Regions from separate parts of the Rahnella sp. GSA61A genome, predicted to be linked through region 2. Evidence: predicted binding sites of a transcription regulator. Region 2 holds the regulator's gene; each other region holds the start of a gene.
What was found. Region 2 encodes Fur, which represses iron uptake genes when iron is present. Its sites were predicted from a motif close to ATAATAATGAGAACNACTATCAA; they were not measured.
Positions count from the first base shown of each region.

Region 1: LC431_RS04615 (TonB-dependent siderophore receptor) is a predicted target of Fur. The motif match lies at 5,192-5,214, and genes of this name have one in related genera.
Region 3: feoA (ferrous iron transporter A) is a predicted target of Fur. The motif match lies at 4,822-4,844, and genes of this name have one in related genera.

Region 1 is NZ_JAHXYO010000003.1:56,173-63,972, forward strand. It holds gene LC431_RS04585 (helix-turn-helix transcriptional regulator) at 1-124, shown strand, start outside; gene LC431_RS04590 (LysR family transcriptional regulator) at 121-1,038, opposite strand; gene LC431_RS04595 (chromate transporter) at 1,189-1,746, shown strand; gene LC431_RS04600 (chromate transporter) at 1,746-2,264, shown strand; gene LC431_RS04605 (glycoside hydrolase family 3 protein) at 2,359-4,320, shown strand; gene LC431_RS04610 (O-methyltransferase) at 4,327-5,010, opposite strand; gene LC431_RS04615 (TonB-dependent siderophore receptor) at 5,362-7,473, shown strand; gene LC431_RS04620 (TetR/AcrR family transcriptional regulator) at 7,533-7,800, opposite strand, start outside.
Region 2 is NZ_JAHXYO010000002.1:200,171-207,970, reverse strand. It holds gene ybfF (esterase) at 1-425, shown strand, start outside; gene ybfE (LexA regulated protein) at 687-968, shown strand; gene LC431_RS03020 (methyl-accepting chemotaxis protein) at 1,045-2,709, opposite strand; gene fldA (flavodoxin FldA) at 3,131-3,658, shown strand; gene fur (ferric iron uptake transcriptional regulator) at 3,971-4,426, shown strand; gene chiQ (ChiQ/YbfN family lipoprotein) at 4,555-4,890, opposite strand; gene LC431_RS03000 (OprD family outer membrane porin) at 4,904-6,274, opposite strand; gene glnS (glutamine--tRNA ligase) at 6,753-7,800, opposite strand, start outside.
Region 3 is NZ_JAHXYO010000008.1:72,671-80,470, forward strand. It holds gene LC431_RS12365 (MG2 domain-containing protein) at 1-1,467, opposite strand, end outside; gene greB (transcription elongation factor GreB) at 1,699-2,172, shown strand; gene LC431_RS12375 (Tex family protein) at 2,284-4,614, shown strand; gene feoA (ferrous iron transporter A) at 5,013-5,237, shown strand; gene feoB (Fe(2+) transporter permease subunit FeoB) at 5,324-7,642, shown strand; gene LC431_RS12390 (FeoC-like transcriptional regulator) at 7,651-7,800, shown strand, end outside.

The DNA of each region.
Region 1 (7,800 bases), on a different contig from region 2:
GCTGCGCCGCGAAGATCTGGATGCCCGCTTCCCCGGCCTGCTCGATTCCCTGCTCAGCGCCATCGAATCCGACGGCATTACACTGGAATCCACCCAGAAACACATTTCCGAGCAGCACCTTTAATGAGCCGTCAGTTGCGATTTTACAAGATCGCAAAACGTATTGATTATAGCCGATGAATGGCTGTCTTCGCGCCGCGCGAGATATAACGGTGCGCTGAGTTGTGTCGCGGCGTCCAGCGGCAAAAATATCACCCCGTCCCCGCCCAGCCGGGTCATGGATTCCGGCACAATAGAAATCCCCAGTCCGGCGCCGACCAGGCTCAGACAAGAGGTTAAACGTGGCGCTTCCTGCACGATATGCGGACTGAAACCGGCACGCACATACGCCGCCAGTATGGCATCGTACAATCCCTGACCGGCGCGACGGCGGTATAATACAAAAGGCTCGTTATTCAGATCTTCGAGTCTGAGTGGCTGACTGGCTGGTTGCGACGCCAGTTTGTGTCCGGCCGGAACCGCCACCCACATCGGTTCCTCCAGCACCTTTTCCATCTCTAATTCCGGCATATCTTTGACCCGCATGCGCACAAAGGCGACATCCAGCTCGCCCGCCACCACGGCGGCCAGCAATTCGCCACTGCCACTTTCCTCAAGCTGAGTGCTGACGGCCGGATAAATTTCCCGATAACGGCGCAACAGCGCGGGCACAAAAGTATGCAGCGCGGCCGAGCTGGTGAAACCGATGCGGATCCGACCCTGTTCGCCCTGCGCGGCACGGTGCATGGCAGCGCTGAGCTGAGCGGCACGTGCCAGCACGGCACGGGCTTCCTGCACTAACACTTCACCCGCTTCGGTCGGGATCACCCCGCGCGGCAAGCGTTGTAATAAAGGGATGCCAAATTCCTGCTCCAGTCCCTGTAACAGGCGCGTCAGCGGCGGCTGTTGAATAAACAGCAATTCTGCGGCGCGGGTAATGCTGCCCGCTTCCACCACGGTAACAAACGCATTCAGACGTTTCAGTTCAATCATAACCATACCTTCAGGGTATCTTTAGCCATTAATAAATGCATTAGACATCATGGCACATCCACGCGCATGATCCTTAACAGAATTTACGCCTCTGGCGGCTTTGGATTACTTTTGAGGGAGAGTGTGAAAATGTCAGCGCAAACGCAGGAAAAATTAATGCCTGAGACAGAAGAAAATACCGCGCCACAACCCGATTGCAGGCAACTGTTTATGGGCTTTTTCGTCCTTGGCCTGACCGGTTTCGGTGGCGTGCTGCCGATGGCGCGACACATGCTGGTGGATAAACGCCACTGGCTGACCGCCGCTCAGTTCACCGAGTTGCTCGGGTTGTGCCAGTTTTTACCCGGCGGCAACATCATTAACCTGTCGGTCGCGCTGGGGATGGAGTTCCGCGGATTACGCGGCGCATTATCGGCGCTACTCGGACTTATTCTCGCGCCGACGATTTGTGTGGTGCTGCTCGGCCTGGTGTATGCACGTTATCAGAATGAACCGCTGGTGGAACATCTGTTCGCCGGGATGGCGGCGGCGGCGGCCGGTTTACTGCTCTCGACCGGCATCAAAATGCTTGCTCCTTTGCGGGGGAAATGGCTGCAACTTTTGCTGGTTGCCGTCGGCGTAATGGCAATTGCCGTGTTCCGGATCCCGATGCTGCCGGTCATGCTGGTGCTGGCCCCGGTCAGTATTTTCATCTGCGCGAGGAGTAAATTCTGATGCCAGTTTTACTTTCTCTTGCCCTGTTATTTACCGAACTTTCCGTGCTGGCATTTGGTGGCGGAAATACCATTCTGCCTGAGATGCAACGTGCAGTGGTGCAGGTGCATCACTGGATGAGTGCGCAGGAGTTCAGTGCGCTGTTCGCCCTGGCACAGGCCGCTCCCGGCCCGAATATGATGATCGTGCCGCTGATTGGCTGGCAGGTTGCCGGATGGTCAGGATTGCTGGTGTCTTCTCTGGCAAAATTTGGTCCGTCGTCAATCATTACACTTGTCGTGATGGGCGGCTGGAAACGTTACAAAGACCGTCCGTGGCGGCAGATAGTGCAACGCGGGCTGGTGCCGGTGACGGTCGGGCTGGTGGTGTCGAGCGGATTACTGATCGCCAAAGCCTCAGCCACCACGCTGACGCTTGCGGGGGTGATCGCCTTGTGTACCCTGCTGGCGCTCAGTAAGCGTATCCACCCGTTATGGGTACTGGCCGTTGGCGCGGTGCTCGGACTGGCATTCGGCTGACATCATTGCGAAGCAGATCGCAACATTCAGCAGGCAAATAGGTTATTGATTGGGAATTGAGTTCTTCTATAGTTATCAACCATTAAGGACGATGATGAAAATCAAACCTCTGAGCCTTGCTGTCGCTGCCCTGCTGCTTTCCTCACCTTCTGTTTTTGCCGCCGATAATCAACCGGAACTTAGCCAGCGCGAAGTGACGCTGCTGACTGTCGACGGCTTACAGTTCAAAGATCTCGACCATTCCGGGAAACTGGAACCTTATGAAGACTGGCGACTGACGCCGGAAGAACGAGCAGCGGATCTGGTGAAACGCATGACGCTGGAGGAAAAAGCCGGGGTGATGATGCATGGCTCGGCACCGACGGCCAACAGCCCGATCGGCGCAGGCACGCATTATGACATGGCAGCGGCGGAAAAGATGATTACCGGCGCGAAGGTCAACAGCCTGATCACCCGGCTTTCGGCGAACGACCCCGCCATGATGGCGGAAGAAAACAATAAACTGCAGCAGATTGCCGAAAAGACGCGCCTGGGTATTCCGGTCACCGTCAGCAGCGACCCGCGTAACTCATTCGAGTATCTGGTCGGTGCGAGTACCTCTTCCGGTAAATTCACCCAGTGGCCGGAAACCTTAGGACTGGCGGCGATTGGCAATGAGAAACTCACCCGCCGTTACGCCGATATCGTCCGTCAGGAATATCTGGCCGTCGGTATCCGTGAGGCACTTTCACCGCAAGCCGATCTGGCAACAGAGCCGCGCTGGGCGCGTATCAGTGGCACCTTCGGCGAAGATCCGACACGGGTGCATAACATGGTGCGCGGGTATATCGAAGGGATGCAAAACGGTCCTGACGGGTTAAATCAGGGCAGCGTGATTTCCGTGGTCAAACACTGGGTCGGCTATGGCGCGGCTGAGAACGGTTTTGACAGCCATAACGTCTACGGCAAAAACGCCGTCTTCCCCGGCAATAATCTCAAAGAACACATCTATCCGTTTACCGGCGCGTTTGAAGCCAAGGTCGCCAGCGTCATGCCGACATATTCAATCCTGAAAAATGTTTCCGTGGACGGCAAACCGCTCGAACAGGTCGGTGCCGGATTCAGTCATCAGTTGCTGACCGACATTCTGCGCGGACAATACGGTTTCAAAGGCGTCATTCTCAGCGACTGGCTGATCACCAGCAATTGCGAAAACGAATGCCTGAACGGTTCGCCGGAAGGTAAAGAACCGGTGCCCGGTGGCATGTCGTGGGGTGTCGAAAATCTGACGCCGCAACAGCGTTTCGTGAAGGCGGTGCTGGCGGGTGTCGATCAGTTTGGCGGCGTGACCGACTCACAGTTGCTGGTCAGCGCAGTGCATGAAAAGCAACTGACTGAACAGCGCCTGAATGAATCTGTTGTGCGTATTCTTGAGCAAAAATTCCAGACCGGACTGTTTGAAAATCCGTATGTCGATGTGCAGAAAGCCACCCAAACCGTCGGGCGCGCAGACTGGCAAAAAGAAGCCAATTCGGCGCAGGGACATTCACTGGTATTGCTGCAAAATACCGATGATGTATTACCGCTGAAAAAAGGCAAAAAGATCTGGCTGTACGGCATAGCACCGCAGGCCGCGACGGCAGCCGGTTTTACCGTGGTGGATGCGCCGGAGAAAGCCGATATTGCGCTGATCCGCGCCCATGCCCCGTACGAGCAACCGCATAAAGCCTGGTTCTTTGGCAAGCGCCATCACGAAGGCTCACTGGCCTTTACCGGTGACAACGCGGATTATCAGGCGATCGTGAAAGCCAGCAAAGCAGTGCCGACAATCGTCACCGTTTATCTCGACCGTCCGGCGATCCTGACCAACGTGAAGGACAAAGCGAAAGTGATTATCGGCAATTTCGGTGTCAGCGATACCGTTTTGTTTACGCGCCTGACCAGCACCGAAGCCTATACCGGTAAGCTGCCGTTTGAACTGCCATCGTCTGAAGAAGCCGTGCTCAGACAACAATCCGATATGCCACATGACAGCGAAAATCCGCTGTTTGATATTGGCTTTGGTCTGGCGCGTTAAGCCCTGTTAACCGGTGACCCGCGCCAGCACAAAACCGTCCCAGCCTTTGCTGCCGACGGTTTGCAGCGCGGTCGCTGATAAACGCGGTTCCTGTTCAATCATCTCAATAAAGCGACGCACACCCTGCACCCGGGCGTCGTCGCTGTGCGGATCCACCACCGCGCCGTCCCGCACCACATTATCGCCAATAATTAATGTCCCCGGTTTCGACAATTTCAGCGCCCATTCCAGATAAAGCGGATTGCTGGGTTTATCGGCATCAATAAAAATCAGGTCAAACGGCGCTTCCGCCGCGAGCGTGGGCAAGGTTTCTGACGCAGGCCCAGTGTGTAAGGTAATTTTATCCTGCAAACCGGCCAGCTCAATGTTGGTTTGTGCGATGCGCGCATGATGCGGATCGGCTTCCAGCGTCACGACTTTTCCGAGCGCCGGTAACGCCCGCGCCAGCCAGATAGTGCTGTAAGCGCCGAGCGTGCCGATTTCTAAGACTTTCTGTGCGCTGATGATTTGGGCGAACAGCGCCAGTAATTTTCCCTGATTGGGTGCTACATCGTGTGCGGGTAAACCGGCCTGATGATTGTTTTTCAGTACCTGATCCAGAACCGGATCGCTGTCCACTAAATGACTCACCAGATAGTTGTCAACCGCTGCCCATTTCCTGCTGTATTCCTCCGGACTCCCCTGACCCATTTTCGCCTCCCGGCCGTGAATTTTACATAGAGAACATGATTAAAAAACTCACTATTAACCCTAATCACTTCCGGCCATTTTGCTCAGATTTTTATTGCCGCAATTAAAAAACCCTCGTTTTCATCAGGTTAAAAATGCGTCACTTCACATTTTTGGCGTAAAGTTCCCTTGAATTTGTAAAATAATAATGATAACAATTATCATTAAGTTTAACATCCGTCACGTTTCGGTTAAGTGACTGCCCTTCGCACGTCATGCTTTTGTGCGGAACACATGTTGGCTTTTGGGTTTATTACACACGCATCAATTAATCACTCAATCATTATTGAGTTATTTATAGGGATTATGAATATGTTGTTGGCTTTCCCCCTCAAACGCTCGGTGCTTATGTGCGCGCTGGCAATGCCGGTTGCCTCAATGGCTGCTGAAGACACCGTCATTGTCAAAGCCGCGCCTGCGGATACCGCCGATGCTCCGACGCAGGGTTACAGCGCGAAAACCAGTAAAAGTGCGACCAAAACGGATCAGCCGCTGATCACCACCGGTCAGGCCGTTTCTGTTGTGACCCGTCAGCAAATGACTGACCAGAACGCCACCACGGTTAACGCTGCACTGAACTACACGCCAGGCGTATTCACCAACTTTGCCGGCGGCGCAACGCGTTATGACACCATTTCCCTGCGCGGTTTCCACGGCGGTGACGTCAACAACACCTTCCTCGATGGCCTGCGGATCCTGAGCGATGGCTCGACCTATAACTCCATTCAGGTTGATCCGTGGTTCCTGGAACGTATTGATGTGGTGAAAGGACCGTCTTCTGCGCTTTACGGCCAGAGCATTCCCGGCGGTGTGGTGGTGGAATCCACCAAGCGCCCGCAGTTTGCTGAAGAAGGTCACTTCCAGCTTTCCGGTGGCACGCAAAATACCAAAGGCGGCGCATTCGATTACACCAATGCCATCAACGATCAGCTGGCATTCCGTCTGACCGGGATGACCCGCAGCAGCGATACGCAGTACGATCACCAGCGTGAAGAGCGTTACGCGATTTCGCCACAGTTGCTGTGGACGCCGGATGAAAATACCTCGCTTTTACTGCGCGCGTATCTGCAAAAAGATCCGTCCGGTGGCTACCACGCCGCGGTTCCGGCTGACGGCAGCCTCTACGGACAGAAACTGAGCCGGGGTTTCTTCGATGGCGAAAGCACCCGCAATCAGTTCAAACGCTGGGAGCAAATCTACAGCTACGAATTCCAGCACGCGTTTAACGACGTCTGGTCATTCCGCCAGAATGCCAACTACACCCATTCCAACACCGAACTGGATCAGGTGTATCAGGCGGGCTGGAATGCGGACCGTACCGAGATGAGTCGTTATTATTCCGGTGAGAAGTCCTCGCTGGATACTTTTGCGATTGATAACCAGCTCGAAGCGGATTTCGCGACCGGCGAACTGGCACATAAAGTGGTGATCGGTTTCGATTACTCCCACTTTATCAATGATGTGAAATCTGACGCTGCTTACGCTGAAAACCTCAACCCGTACACTGGCGTTGGCGGTGATGCACTGGATTATTACAGTCATAAACGCGGTAAAAACCGTTATGAGCAGATGGGTACCTATCTGCAAGATGAGATGAACTGGAACAAATGGTATCTGACCCTGTCAGGCCGTTACGACACACTGAAAACCTCCAGCCGCAGTTACGAAAGCATTTACGGCACGCAGAGCAACAGCGAACGTAAAGACAGCCACTTCAACAGCCGCGCTTCCCTGCTGTACGCCTTTGACAGCGGCATTTCTCCGTACGTCAGCTACAGCCAGGCGATGACGCCATCTGCCCTGCCAGGCGCTGACGGCACGCTGCTGAAACCGATGCAGAGTGAGCAATACGAAGCCGGGATCAAATACCAGCCGGTCGGCACTTCCGATATGTACACCGCGGCGCTGTATGATCTGACGCAAAAAGACGTGGGTAACCGCGTGGTGGTTGGCAGCTATTACGAGCCGGCAGGGAAAATCCGCTCACAGGGTCTTGAGCTGGAAGCTAAGAAACAGGTTACCGAACGCTTTAACGTGATGGCCGGTTACACCTACAACAAAGTGCGTATCCGTGATGCGGCTGAGAACAACGGCAACACGCCGTATGTGACGCCAAAACAAATGGCTTCCATCTGGGGTCAGTACAACACGCCGATTGGTGTGGATATGGGTGCAGGTGTGCGTTACATCGGCACACAATGGGCGGATAACGAAAACACCCGCCACATGCCTTCTGCCACGCTGGTTGATGCGTCACTGCGTATGAATCTGGTGCAGTTCAATCCGCAACTGAAAGGCGCGTATGTGCAGCTGAATGCTAACAACCTGTTCGACAAGAAATATGTCGCAGCCTGTTACGGCACCAGCTACTGCTACTGGGGTCAGGAACGTACCGTGGTTGCTACGGTAGGGTATGATTTCTGATAGATTTTTCAGCGCCTCCCCCTGAAAAGGGGGAGGTCTGTGAATCGCCCGGATACGGTTTATTCTTCTGCAAGATCCAGCCGCGCCTTCAGCGCTTTCTTCGCACTTTCCAGCAACGCATCTGAAACTTCACGATCAGGCTCACAACGTGCCAGCGACAAACTGCCCATCAGTTCCGCACTCACCGATATCGCCTGCGTTTGCGGGTTGTCCACGCCCATCTCTGTCAGCTGGCGGATAATCATCCCACGGATACGTTCGATGCCGCGCGCGAACTCTGCCTGACAGGGCGCTGACAAGCGTGGCGTTTCAGAGGCCAGCGCCGAC
Region 2 (7,800 bases):
CGCCGGTGGATTATCACGTGCGTCGCCATGATGAGATTTTTGCGGCGATTAATGCCGTGACCGAGGCAGGACTCCGCGACCGTACCTCCGCTACCGAATGTATGCGCACGTATATAAAGGAAGACGGCGTGATCCAGTTCCTGCTCAAATCATTCCAGCAGGGAGAATGGCGCTTTAACGTGCCGGTGCTGCTCAGTGAATACGAAACTATTACCGGCTGGGAAGACGTGCCTCCGTGGGATCACCCGGCGCTGTTTATCCGTGGCGGGCTATCGCCGTATGTGCAGGATGAATATCGCGACGCGATTGCCCGACAATTTCCGCAGGCCAAAGCGCATGTGGTGGCGGGAGCCGGTCATTGGGTGCACGCGGAAAAACCCGATGCAGTACTGCGCGCGGTGCACCGTTTCATCGATGCGGCCTGAGGTTTAACATCCTGGGGATAAATTGTGCAAAAAGTCTGCACAACTTAAGAAGTTATCATGAAATCAGGGTAATCAGGCGTTGTGAACCCCTGGTGCGCCAGTGTATGATTGCGCGCTATAATTTTGCCGCCCCGTTTACTCACAGTGAGTCGCGGGAGGTGAATTGGGTCAGGGTTTCTTAGCCCGAAATGTGTGAAACGCTCGTCAGGAACCGGCTTGCGGTTTTCCGATGTAAAAACTTCCCTGGTTGTACCGCTACCTATGGCAAAAGAACAACTGGATCGCACGACGATTGATCTGTTCGCAGATGACCGTCGTCCGGGGCGTCCAAAAACAAATCCGCTATCCCGTGATGAACAGCTCAGGATCAATAAGCGCAACCAGTTACGCCGCGATAAAGCGAGCGGCCTGCGTCGTGTGGAGCTGAAAATGAATGCCGATGCTGTTGATATGCTCAATAAGCTGGCAGAAGAACGCAATATCAGTCGTAGCGAATTGATTGAAGAGATGCTGCTGTCGCATCTTAACGGTCATGAAGGCTGATTGAAAAGCGGGTAACCCTCTCAGGCTACCCGTTTGTTTTTTCTTACTTATTCCATATTAATTCACGTCTTCCTGCTCAGAACGTTTCCCAGTTTTCAGCACTTTTCGCCGAAAGCATGCTGGTATCCGGACGCAATAACGGTGCGGAAATTGACTTCCCCGGACGTGAACCGACGCTCGTCACGCTATCTTTAAGTTTGAACGTAGCAACGGCATTGTTCAGCAATGAAGCCTGCTCTTCCAGTGATACTGCAGCCTGCGACGCCTGTTCTACCAGCGCGGCGTTCTGCTGTGTGACGCTGTCCATTTCTGTGACGGCAACCGCCACCTGACTGATTCCTTTGCTTTGCTCATCGGATGCAGAGGCAATTTCCGCCATGATGTCAGTGACATGCGTAATTGAGCGCACCACTTCATTCATCGTATGACCGGCGTTTTCAACCAATTTCGAACCGCTGTCGACGCGGGAAACCGATTCGCTGATGAGCTGCTCGATTTCTTTCGCCGCCTGCGCACTGCGTTGTGCAAGATTGCGCACTTCGCTGGCAACCACTGCAAAACCGCGCCCCTGCTCGCCCGCACGTGCCGCTTCGACGGCAGCATTCAGCGCCAGAATGTTGGTCTGGAAAGCGATGCTGTTAATCACAGAAGTGATTTCAGCAATTTTCTTCGAGCTGCCGGAGATATCTTTCATGGTGCTGACCACGTCTGCCACGATGTTGCCGCCCTTCTGCGCGGTGGTGGAAGCCTCCATCACCAGCTGGCTGGCGTGATGCGCGTTATCGGCATTGTGTTTAACGGTAGCCGTCAGTTCTTCCATGCTGGCAGCGGTTTCTTCCAGCGCCGACGCCTGTTCTTCCGTACGGGAAGACAAATCGTTGTTCCCGGCTGAAATTTCTGACGCGCCCTGATAGATGTGATTGGTGCAGTTGCGGATGGTCTGAACGGTATTGACCAGGCTCAACTGCATCTCGTTCAGCAACGGAATCAGCTTACCGGCGCAGTTTTTACCGAATTCTTCCAGATAAAACGTCAGATCGCCGCTGGCGATCACCGCGAAGTGACCGCGGATTTTATCCAGCGGCTTCACCAGCGCCATCACCAGATAACGGTCAGTCAGCAATAAAATCACCAGCCCGATACCAAATGCCGTCAGCAGAATCACTTTGCTAAATGACGTCAGATGGGTGGATTGCCGTTGTGCCGCATCAAAATCGACAGCGATCTGACCGCTGACTTTTTCCATTGATGAGCCAAAGCTGCGGCTCAGTGCAGGCACGGTGGAATTGGCTAGCTGGTTATAGGACTCCGTATTTTTGCTGCGGGCTGCGTCGAACAATGGCGTGACGCCCTGCGTGATCAGATTTTCCCAACTGGTGATTAATTCCTGCACGGAGGAATCTTCCAGCCCCGGATGCGGTGCCGCTTTAAAACTGGCCAGAGCCTGCGTCAGCCCGCTGAGTGATTGTTTGGCGGTATCAAAAATTTCCGGACCTTTTGACGGATCGGCCTGAAGCTGTGCCACGGCGCGGCTCAGGCGCGTCACGGTACGAAAATACTGATCATTTCCTTTATTGATCAGCGCCATATTGTTGACCAGCTCGGTACTATTTTTGGTATTTTGGGTCAGTGTGTCCAGTGAGGTGACGGTGTAAAGGGAAACACCTGCCCACATGACGCAAAAGATGCCAAGAATGGTTAATAAAGCGGCCCTGATGGTGATATTTTTTAAAAACTGCACGATATGCCTCTCTCGAAACATGTCTGTTTCTGGCCTGAGGATTGACGGGGATGCGGAGAATCAAGACAGGTAACCAGCAGGCAAGTGCCCCAGGACATGTTTGAACACCTCTCCGGGCATCGATTTCTTTATTATGTTGAGATTGCTCCCGAATCATCTATCGGCGGAATGTTCTCGAAATTTAGTATTGTGACAACTTATTTCTCAAACTTGCTTTTGACCTCATTAACCCTGAGGTTAATTCGCCGCAGGTGAAAGCACACAAAGGCGATAACACATAAAAATATTGCCCGATAAACTTATTTCCCAGTTAAGAAGGCGAGCAGAAGCATATTCTCCGCCGCACGAGTTTGCTATCATCTGCATTATTATTGCCTGCGTTGCAGAGCACTTCATTGAGAACAAGAGGTTAGGTAATCTTATGGCCGTTGTAGGTATCTTCTTTGGATCCGATACAGGTAACACCGAAAACATCGCAAAAATGATCCAGAAGCAATTGGGTAAAGATGTTGCAGAGGTGCATGACATTGCGAAGAGCAGCAAAGAGGATCTGGAAAAATTCGATATTTTGCTTATCGGCATTCCAACCTGGTATTACGGTGAAGCGCAGTGTGACTGGGACGACTTTTTCCCAACGCTGGAAGAGATAGATTTCGAAGGTAAGCTGGTGGCACTGTTTGGTTGCGGTGACCAGGAAGACTACGCCGAATATTTCTGCGATGCGCTGGGCACCGTGCGCGATATCATTGAGCCACGCGGCGCAGTGATTGTCGGACATTGGCCTACCGAAGGTTACCACTTTGAAGCATCTAAAGGCCTGGCGGATGATAAGCACTTCATAGGACTGGCAATTGACGAAGATCGTCAGCCCGAACTGACCAGCGAACGTGTTGATGCCTGGGTGAAACAGATCACAGAAGAACTTAGCCTTTCTGAAATTATTGGCTAAAAACCCTGTTGGCCCTGAGGATTTATTCTACAATTGAAGGGCCAAACTATTACTGAAATTAACAATTTAACTGCTACAAAATTGTAACTTTCGGTCGTATCAAGGTACACTGAGTTCCTCTGTTTTTTCTATTGATCAAGTCGTTGCATTCCAAATGTGACCGGCAATTTGTGATCTTTATTAACAGGCTGTCGTTGACGAGAATTGGCACATTGCGTTAAACGAAGAGACTAAACGAATAATTTTGTGCCGCCGATGCCACAGGCTGCATGCCTCAACTTGATTAGCACATAGTAACAGGACTGAATCCGCATGACTGACAACAACACCGCACTGAAGAAAGCCGGCTTAAAAGTCACGCTTCCGCGCCTCAAAATCCTGGAAGTGCTGCAAGCGCCGGAAGGTCATCACGTTAGTGCGGAAGATCTTTACAAGCAACTGATTGATATGGGTGAAGAAATTGGCCTGGCGACGGTTTACCGCGTTCTGAACCAGTTTGACGACGCCGGTATTGTCACCCGTCATAACTTCGAAGGCGGCAAGTCCGTATTCGAACTGACCCAGCAACATCACCACGACCACCTGATCTGTCTGGATTGCGGTCGTGTGATCGAATTCCGTGACGAATATATTGAAGGTCGTCAGCGTGAGATTGCTAAGAAACACGGTATCAAGCTCACCAACCACAGCCTGTATCTGTACGGCCACTGTGAAGCAGGCGATTGCCGCGAAGATGACTCTTTGCACAACGATAAACCTGCGCAGTAATCTGCACAGGCTTTGACTAAATTAACCGCTGAAAAGCGGTTTTTTTATGTCTGATATCGACGCAGATTGAGCCCGGATAGCAGGCATAAAAAACCCCGGCAAGCCGGGGTATGTTTCGCTGCTGAGATTCACGGCTTAGGTGAATTGTTCGTTTTTATTTCCTGCCAGATTTTCCCGCAATCAGCAGCATATGCCTGACCGTCGCCAGTTTTACGCGCCGTCAGACATCGCTGATAATCCACCACGCGCACCGTCTCCTGTTCTGCAAATTGCTGGTGGGCTTTTTCCTGTTTCAGTTTATTCAGTAACACCTCGCAGGATGCCAGTTTGTCCGGATTGCCTTCTGACGTATTGATACAGGCACGGTAATCTTCCCGCGTTTGGGATATTTGTGCCTGATCGGCGGTGGGTGCACAACCGGCCAGCAGAACAACCGAAACCACGATCATCAGTAATTTATTCATCGACATAGCGACCTCAGAAAATAGTGAATGGAGCGATAACGATGAATTTCACGTCTTTTTCATCCTGGAAAATGTTGCCGTAACCGCCGCCCCAGCTCGGAATATCCGAATGGTTGTCGTACTGGGTGTAATGCAGTTTGAACAACGTCCCTTTGGCGCGCCCTTCCTGAATGGTGTACAGCGCATCCAGGCTCCATGCGCTTTCTTTCAGACGCTGGCTCTGGTCATAAGCGGCGTTGGTGCTCGGTTTGGCATCCCAGGCATAGACGTACGAACCACCGACCGCGAAGCCCGGTAAATCCCATTTCGCCAGATCATACAATACGCCTGCATATACTGCTTTTTCACCGTTGGCGTTGAAGTCCGAGCGGTTGTCCCACCACACATCAAGACGGCCGTTTGAGGAAGAATAAGTCGGGGTCATGCGCTGCAGGAAGTAGCCCTGATTCCCTTCCGCTTTCACCATCGTCCCTTCCAGACGCCAGTTAAACTGCCCGGTGGTATAGCCAAAGGTCAGTGCCTGCAACCATGCCAGACCGTCATACAGACTGTTCGGATCATTCTTGTCACTGATGCGGTCTTCTGCACCATAGAACTGATAGCTGGTGGTCAGCGGATTGCCCAGCAGATCCATTTTGTACGAGGCTTTAGCAAAGTACTGATCGACATAACTTTCAGCCTGGCCAAATGCGCCTTCCAGTACGAAGTCATTTTTAAAATCATATTTCGCACCGAGCGAATGAATATAAGAAACGCCGGTTTTCTTGTCATTCTGGCGGAAATCATCCATTTCCAGATGCCACGGCGATTTATATTCATCAGCCCACATATAGGAGAAACTCAGTTCACCCGGGTCACCGAAATCGTGTTTATAACCGGCTTCCGCACCGCGATACGTACCCGGCATAAAGCTCCAGTGCGGTGCGATCAGCGTCTGTCCGGTAGGCTGAATATACCCTGCGTGCCCCCAGAATCCGCCGTATTTGAATTTACCGGCTGCCTTATAAAGACTGACCCCACTTTTATCCCCGGAGTAATCTTCGTCGTAGGCGCGATTGCTGTTGGAAAAGGCGATTTCGTTGGGATGGCCGCTCTCGCTGCTCTCGGCCATTTCAATCGCCGTAAAGGCTGCGATATCAATACCAAACATGTCCCAGGCATAGCCGGAAGAAAAATCGAGGTTCAGGTTAGCGGTAGAATGCGAAAGGTTGGTTGTATAGTCTTTGTAGTGGTCACTCGCCGGATCCATGTCCTTGCGGTCACGTTCACGCTGCCAGTAGTACACACCGCCGGTCAGTGTGGAATCATCAATAAAACCGGCTGCTTTGGTCTCTTGTGAAAACATCATTCCGCCACCCAGTAAGGTGCCGGCGAGAGAATACATGGCAGGTTTCAGGTAAGCCGATCCCCTGCCCCTGTTACGGCGCTTGTGCATAGAGATTCCTCATGTTGACTAAAAAAACGAGCAAAACCCAAACGGGTATAAAAAGCGGTCGCCAGAGGCGTAACCGGTTAAATCAACATCAAGAGTATTTTTCGCGACGCGAATTATCAATGAGTAATTAATCATTAATTATCGAAATATGACAAAGTGCACATAAAGATGAAAAAGCATTACAGAGGTATGCAGGAAAGGATTAAAGCAATGGACTATAATAATATATAATTAAAACATACGATTAAACAAAATCATCTTACAGTTTAAACGTTTCAGCAATATGAACGGCTGTGGCACAACGTTTTAAAAGTAAGCATAGGAAATACATTAATTCGCGACGAAAAACAAAAGGCATCTCTGACAAGAATAACAGGCGAAAAAAAACGCAGCCTGAACTGCGTTTTTATTACCTCATACTGAGGGCTTACGCGACGGGTTTGCTTTCCCAGGTATCACGCAGGCCAACGGTACGGTTAAACACCAGATGTTCAGCACTTGAGTAGCGATTGTCGGCACAGAAGTAACCTTCACGCTCAAACTGCAGGCTGATTTCAGCCTGTGCAGCCACCAGTGATGGCTCCACGAAACCGTGGGAAATCACCAGGGAATCCGGGTTGATGGTGGTCAGGAAGTCTTCCGCCTGGCCCGGGTTTGCGACGCTGAACAGACGGTCATACAGGCGGAACTCAGCCGGTTTGCCTTCAGACGCGGACACCCAGTGGATCACGCCTTTCACCTTGCGGCCATCGGCAGGATCTTTGCTCAGCGTGTCGATATCGTAAGAACAGAAGATAGTGGTGATATTCCCTTCCTCGTCTTTCTCGATACGTTCTGCTTTGATCACATACGCATTACGCAGGCGCACTTCTTTGCCCAACACCAGACGCTTGTACTGCTTGTTGGCTTCTTCGCGGAAATCAGCCTGATCGATGTAAATCTCACGGGTAAACGGCACTTCGCGGGTGCCCATTTCCGGTTTGCCCGGATGATTCGGCATCTTCACCATCTGCACATCATCACCGGTAAAGTTTTCAATGATCACTTTAACCGGATTGATAACCGCCATGGCGCGCGGTGCGTTCTCGTTGAGATCGTCACGGATGCAAGATTCCAGCGCCATCATTTCAACGTTGTTATCCTGCTTGGTAACGCCGATACGACGGCAGAATTCACGGATAGATGCCGCGGTATAGCCCCGGCGACGCAGACCTGAAACGGTCGGCATGCGCGGGTCATCCCAGCCTTCAACAATCTTCTCGGTCACCAGCAGGTTCAGCTTGCGCTTGGACATGATGGAGTATTCGAGATTCAGACGGGAGAATTCGTACTGACGCGGGTGGCATGGAATAGAAATATTATCCAGAACCCAGTCGTACAGACGACGGTTATCCTGGAATTCCAGCGTACACAGCGAATGGGTGATCCCTTCCAGCGCATCGGAAATGCAGTGGGTGAAATCGTACATCGGATAG
Region 3 (7,800 bases), on a different contig from region 2:
GCTGATTTGCTTGTCACCGTTGACCGACAGCAACGAGCCTTGCGACATAAATTGCAGGGATTTCGGATAATCCGGAACCTGAACGATGCGGTAGACTTTTTCCGGCATTTTATAGCCGCCGGAAGATGTCAGAATATTGTCAATCTCCACCAGCATGGCACGGTGGGCTGGCGCATCGAAACGGAAGCTGAACTGCGGCTGATAATCACTTTCCGCGTCATTAAGCTGGATATTCAGCGGGGTGGCCTGCGCGAGCACATTATTCTCGACGCTGTCGACTGCCCAGCTTGCGTAATCATCCGGGCCTTTGGCTTCGTCCTGATCGTTTGGATTATGCTGTGGCAGTAACCACACTTTGACTGCCTGGCGGATATCTTTGTCTTTGACCGCGTCGCTGAACCCGACGATCAGCGCACGCTGGCCTTTCGCGCCATCGGCATCCACCACCTGCGCGCTGGCTTCGTTCACCGTCAGGCTATAGAGCGTCGGCACGGACACCACGCCATTCTTCTCCTGCGCGGTGGCATTTGAGGGTACAGAGGCCTTCACGCCTTCGCCAATGATGACACGCACGGAACCACCGTGATCCAGCGATTTCAGCGGTTCGGAATGTACCCAGGCATTGAGTTTCTTCTGGTCATAGACCACAGAATAATTGAGTTTCGTCCCGGTTTTGGCTTTCCCTTCGGTCAGGCCAAGCGAAATCTGTTTTTCGAAACTGGCGACATCCACCGGTGCGTTGAATTTAACGTTAAAAATCGCGCTGCGTTTTTGGGGATCCTGCGGGTCCTGATAATACTCGGCCTGACCCAACTGATAACCGAAAGCTGGGGCAGAAAATTCATAGCGAGTTTTCGCCAGTTTAATTTGTGGCGCAAGCAGCACATCAGGGGTGAAGTTCACATCATATTTGTTGCCCATCGGCAGCGGATTTTTAGGCGTGAACACTAAGGTGTAACCACTTACCCATTTCCATTCACCTTCCGTGGCAGGTTTCAGGGAAATCCCTTTTTCGACCACTTTGCCCACTTCCGTCACGGGCGCGGCAGAATGACGGAAACTGAAAATGACTTGCTGCGGTGCAGGCTTTTGCGCGGCGTAATTGACGGACTCGGGGCCGCTGACGCTGACGCTGGTGTTCTGATAAACCATTGGTGCAGGTTCTATCGGCTGCGGGCGATTGAGCCACCAGTGCCAGCCGTAAACGCCAGCACCTGCGGCGCACAGCAAAACCAGAATCGCCAGACTGATGGCTTTCGGGTATTTATCTACGCCATTTTCCATCCGCGTAAAGCTGCGCTTCAGCCAGCCGGAAGTGGCCGTCCACCAGGCAGGTGCCCGCCAGTCAATATTCCCGACCAGCGGTTTGAAGACACGACCCAGCAGGCCCAGAATAAAAGCCAGCACGCGGAAAACACCTTTTATCAATGTAAAAGGCAGACGAAGTAAGAATTTTAATAAATCCATTTGTTGCTGTACCCCTAATCCCTGTGAACCATCGCCAGAAGTGATATTTTTATGCGAATCAGGACTTTTATTAAATTCAACGCATTGCGCCGCAGGATAATGATTATTCGCCTAAAAAGCCATCAGATAAAGCGTAGCAGCAACCGGGAGTTTCCGGCTGATTTCTGCGCTGCCAGCGACACGATTGTGTGAAACAATAGCGCGAGGATTTTGCGCAAAGCGACAGGTGACATGAAGACGAAACTGATTACCCGTGAAGGCTACGACAAGCTCAAAACTGAACTGGATTTCCTGTGGCGCGATGAACGCCCCGAAGTGACCAAAAAGGTCACCTGGGCTGCAAGCCTGGGCGACCGCAGTGAAAATGCCGATTACCAGTACAATAAGAAACGGCTGCGTGAAATCGACCGCCGCATCCGCTATCTGACCAAATGCATGGAACAGCTGCGCATCGTCGATTATTCACCGCAACAGGACGGCAAAGTGTTCTTTGGTGCCTGGGTGGAAGTCGAAAATGACGACGGCGACATCAAGCGTTTCCGCATTGTCGGATATGACGAAATTTTTGGCCGCAAAGACTACATTTCTATCGACTCGCCGATGGCGCGCGCGCTGTTGAAAAAAGAAGTCGGCGACAGTCTGGTGGTCACCACACCGGTTGGCGACGCGACCTGGTACGTCAATGAGATTGACTACGGGAAATGATCAGCTAACTCTCAAAACACGCAGGCGGACAGCCTGATGACTGGCATTTTATGTCTTCAAACCGTATAACTGTGCCCTGCTTTTTAAACGAAAAAAACTGATATCAGACCTATGAATGATCAACTGAGCCGCATTATCGCAAGTGAATTGCAGGTTCGCCCGGAGCAGGTTGCTTCCGTGGTGCGTCTGCTGGATGAAGGTAATACCGTGCCGTTTATTGCGCGGTATCGTAAGGAAGTCACCGGTGGGTTGGACGATACCCAACTGCGTCAGTTGGACACCCGTCTGGGTTATCTGCGGGAGCTGGAAGACCGTCGCCAGACCATCCTCAAATCTATCGAAGAACAGGGCAAACTCAGCGACGACCTGGCAAATGCCATTAATACCACGCTGAGCAAAACCGAGCTGGAAGACCTTTACCTGCCGTTCAAACCCAAGCGCCGCACGCGCGGACAAATCGCTATCGAAGCCGGTCTGGAGCCGCTGGCCGAATTGCTGTGGAACGATCCGCAAAACGAGCCGGACGCTGCTGCCGCAAAATTCATTGATGCCGATAAAGGCGTGGCCGACACCAAAGCTGCCCTTGATGGCGCACGTTACATTCTGATGGAGCGTTTCGCTGAAGATGCCGCGCTGCTGGCGAAAGTCCGCGATTACCTGTGGAAAAACGCCCATCTGACGTCCCGTATGGTGGAAGGTAAAGAGCAGGAAGGCGCGAAATTCCGCGACTATTTCGACCATCACGAACCGATTTCTCAGGTGCCTTCGCACCGCGCGCTGGCGATGTTCCGCGGCCGCAACGAAGGTATCTTACAACTGGCGCTGAATGCCGATCCGCAGCATGACGAGCCGCCAAAAGAAAGCTATGCCGAACAACTGATCATCGACCATCTGGGCCTGCGCCTGAACAACGCGCCTGCTGACGTCTGGCGTCGTGCCGTGGTCAACTGGACATGGCGTATCAAAGTGCTGCTGCACCTCGAAACCGAGCTGATGGGCACCGTGCGCGAACGCGCCGAAGATGAAGCGATCAACGTTTTTGCCCGCAACATGCACGATTTGCTGATGGCCGCCCCCGCCGGTATGCGCGCCACTATGGGTCTCGATCCGGGTTTACGTACCGGTGTAAAAGTCGCCGTTGTGGATAACACCGGCAAACTGGTGGATATCGATACGGTTTATCCCCATACCGGTCAGGCAGCAAAAGCCGCACAACAGGTTGCCGCGCTGTGCATCAAACATAATGTCGAACTGGTGGCGATCGGTAATGGCACCGCGTCCCGCGAGACCGAGCGCTTCTTCCTTGAGCTGCAAAAACAGTTCCCGGCGGTAAAAGCGCAGAAAGTGATTGTCAGTGAAGCTGGTGCATCGGTGTATTCTGCCTCCGAACTGGCGGCGCTGGAATTCCCGGATCTGGATGTTTCTATTCGCGGCGCAGTCTCTATCGCCCGTCGATTACAGGATCCGCTGGCGGAGCTGGTGAAAATCGACCCGAAATCCATCGGTGTTGGTCAGTATCAGCACGACGTCAGCCAGTCTCAGCTGGCGAAAAAACTCGATACCGTGGTCGAAGACTGCGTGAACGCCGTGGGTGTTGATCTCAATACCGCATCCGTTCCCCTGCTGACCCGCGTGGCCGGTCTGACACGCATGATGGCGCAGAATATCGTTAACTGGCGCGACGAAAACGGTCAGTTCCGTAACCGCGAACAGTTGCTGAAAGTCAGCCGTCTGGGGCCAAAAGCCTTTGAGCAATGCGCGGGCTTCCTGCGTATCAACCACGGCGACAACCCGCTTGATGCCTCGACAGTTCACCCGGAAACCTATCCGGTAGTGGAACGCATTCTGGCGGCGACACAGCTGGCGCTGAAAGAACTGATGGGCGATTCCAATGTGCTGCGTGGCCTGAAAGCCAGCGAATTCACCGATGAGCAGTTCGGTGTGCCGACGGTCACCGACATTATCAAAGAGCTGGAAAAACCGGGGCACGATCCGCGTCCAGAGTTTAAAACCGCGACCTTTGCCGAGGGCGTGGAAACCATGAACGACCTGATGCCGGGCATGATCCTCGAAGGCTCTGTCACTAACGTCACCAACTTTGGTGCGTTCGTCGATATTGGTGTCCATCAGGACGGCCTGGTTCACATCTCGTCACTGGCGAACAAATTCGTCGAAGATCCCCACACAGTGGTGAAAGCCGGCGACATCGTCAAAGTCAAAGTGATGGAAGTCGATCTGCAACGCAAACGTATCGCGCTGACCATGCGACTGGACGAGCAACCGGGCGAAGCACCCGCGCGCCGTTCTTCCGCGCCAGCGTCAGATTCACGAGACAATCAGAAACGCCACGCGCCAAACAAACCGTCGGGCCGCAATGCCGCGCCAGCAGGCAATAACGCGATGGCCGATGCTCTGGCCGCCGCGCTCGGCAAAAAACGTTAATTCTTCGTTTTTCCCCGCCACACCAAAGCCGCTGATATCCAGCGGCTTTTTTTATGTATCTTTTTTCGACACTTTTTAAACTCTGTCTTAATGAATCAATCACTGAGGTAAATCAATAAATCGGCCATCCGGCAGGCATACGATAGCGACGCGGTGGAGATTCCCGTGAAGAGGCACCCCCTCTTTTCTTTTGTCTCTATACGCGTACTAATTATGATAACTATTCTCGTTTGTACTTCTTTGCGTATTCAATACGCCGTCAGCCACAGGCTGACAATTTCGCACCATGGACAATTTCTGAGCAATATTTCGCAGTTAAGTGAGATCACCGGGCACGGAAGCGCGGCGTAACCTTTGTCACGCTGCCCCCAAAATGCCTGAATGCTTCGCGAGGAACTATGCAACTTCAATCAAAACGTGCTTATAAAATTACCGGCTTTTCACACGAAATCAGCCCGGCTTACCGGCAGAAACTGTTGTCACTCGGGATGTTACCGGGGTCATTTTTCAACATTATCCGCGTTGCGCCGATGGGTGATCCGGTACAAATCGAAACCCGCCGTACCAGCCTCGTCGTCCGCAGAAAAGACCTCGATCTCCTCCAGCTCGAGATGATGGCCTGATCCCAACATCAGGCCTTTGACAGTTCATTTTTCGCGGCGGCCCCGGGCTTGCATGTTTACCTTTTCTGACACGTAGATTTTATCGAATGAAACCATTAACGATCGGCCTGATTGGTAACCCAAACTCAGGTAAGACCACGCTTTTCAATCAGTTAACCGGTTCACGCCAGCGTGTCGGTAACTGGGCAGGCGTGACCGTCGAGCGCAAAGAAGGTCAGTTTGCCACCGCAGCGCACCAGATTACGCTGGTGGATTTACCGGGTACCTATTCCCTGACCACCATTTCCGAGCAAACTTCGCTCGATGAACAAATTGCCTGCCATTACATTCTGAGCGGCGACGCGGATCTGATGATCAACGTCGTCGATGCCTCAAACCTCGAGCGCAATTTATACCTGACACTGCAACTGCTGGAACTGGGCGTACCATGCATCGTGGCGCTGAACATGCTGGATATCGCCAAAATCCAGAACATCAATATTGATATCCCTGCGCTGTCTGCTCGTCTGGGTTGCCCGGTGGTGGCGCTGGTTTCTACCCGTGCCAGCGGCATCAAAGAACTGAAAGCCGCCATCGACGAATTGCCACAAGTGGCTGTGCTGGAACGTGTGCAATATCATCCGGTTTTACAACAGGAAGTCGATGTCTTGGCCGCCGAAATGCCGCCAGCCATGGCGCTGCAACAACGCCGCTGGCTGGCACTGCAAATTCTTGAAGGGGATATTTATAGCCAGACGCACGCAGGCAACGCACAGGCATTATTGCCGCAGGTGAGAGCCCGGCTGGCTGAGCAGAAACTGGACGATCCGGCACTGCTGATCGCCGATGCGCGTTATCAGAGCATCGCGGCGCTTTGCGCAGAGATCAGCAACTCCCACCTTACGGCGCCGAATAAACTGACGCAGGTGCTCGATCGCGTGATCCTCAACCGCTTTCTGGGCGTACCGATTTTCCTGCTGGTGATGTATCTGATGTTCGTGCTGGCCATCAACATCGGTGGTGCGCTGCAGCCGATTTTCGATATCGGCTCCGCCGCGATTTTCATTCAGGGTACGCAGTGGATTGGCTTTACCCTGCATTTCCCGCAATGGCTGACCATTTTTCTGGCACAGGGGCTGGGTGGCGGTATCAATACCGTGCTGCCTCTGGTGCCACAAATCGGCATGATGTATCTGTTCCTGTCGTTCCTTGAAGACTCCGGTTATATGGCGCGTGCTGCGTTCGTCATGGACAGGCTGATGCAGTCGCTCGGCCTGCCGGGTAAATCCTTCGTGCCACTGATTGTCGGTTTCGGCTGTAACGTGCCGTCTATTATGGGTGCCCGCACGCTGGATGCGCCGCGTGAAAGGCTGATCACCGTGATGATGGCGCCGTTCATGTCATGCGGCGCACGTCTGGCGATTTTTGCGGTGTTCTCTGCGGCCTTTTTCGGGCAGGACGGCGCATCCGTGGTGTTCTCGCTGTATCTGTTGGGCATCGTGGTCGCTATCCTGACCGGACTGCTGCTGAAATACACCATCATGCGCGGCGAAGCCTCGCCGTTTGTGATGGAACTGCCGGTGTATCACGTGCCGCACCTGAAAAGCCTGCTGCTGCAAACGTGGCAACGTCTGAAAGGTTTCGTACTGCGCGCCGGTAAGGTAATCGTGATTGCCAGTATTTTCATCGGCGCACTGAACAGTTTCTCGTTCAGCGGCAAGGCGGTGGATAACATCAATGACTCGGCGCTGGCGTCAGTCAGTAAAGTGCTGACACCGGTGCTCTCGCCGATGGGCGTACATCCTGACAACTGGCAGGCGACCGTGGGTCTGGTCACCGGTGCGATGGCAAAAGAGGTGGTGGTCGGTACGCTGAACACGCTATATACCGCCGAACACATCACCAATGAAGCCTTCGATGCGGCCAGCTTCAACCTGTTCGATGAACTGGGCGGCGCGGTGAAAGAAACCTGGCAGGGTCTGAAAGATACCTTCAGCATCAGCGTGCTGTCGAACCCGATCGAAGCCAGCAAAGGCGACGGCGAAATGGGCGTCAGCTCAATGGGCGTCATGAGCACCAAATTTGGTTCGGCGATTTCGGCTTACAGCTACCTGATCTTTGTATTGCTTTACGTGCCTTGCGTCTCGGTGATGGGGGCGATTGCCCGTGAAACCAGCCGTAGCTGGATGACGTTCTCGATCTTCTGGGGGCTAAACGTGGCGTACTCACTGGCAACCCTGTTCTATCAGGCGGCAACGTTCAGCACGCATCCGGCACACAGCGCGGGCATTATCCTGATCGTCCTGATCTTCAATGCCCTCGTCTTAACCGCCCTGCGCAAAGCCCGCAGCCGGGTCAGCGTTCATCTGCAACCGCGCAATGCGGCGACCTGTTGTAAACCCGCTACCGGCAGCGATTGCCACTAGGAGATGAGATGACCAGTCTGATTCAGGTTCGCGACAGTCTCGCACTGGCCGGGCGGGCAGATGCCCGCCAGCTCAGCCATCAGCTTAATGCACCACAACCGCTGGTGCAGGCGATGCTTGAACGGCTGGTCGCCATGCGCAAAGCAGAAGTGGTCGAA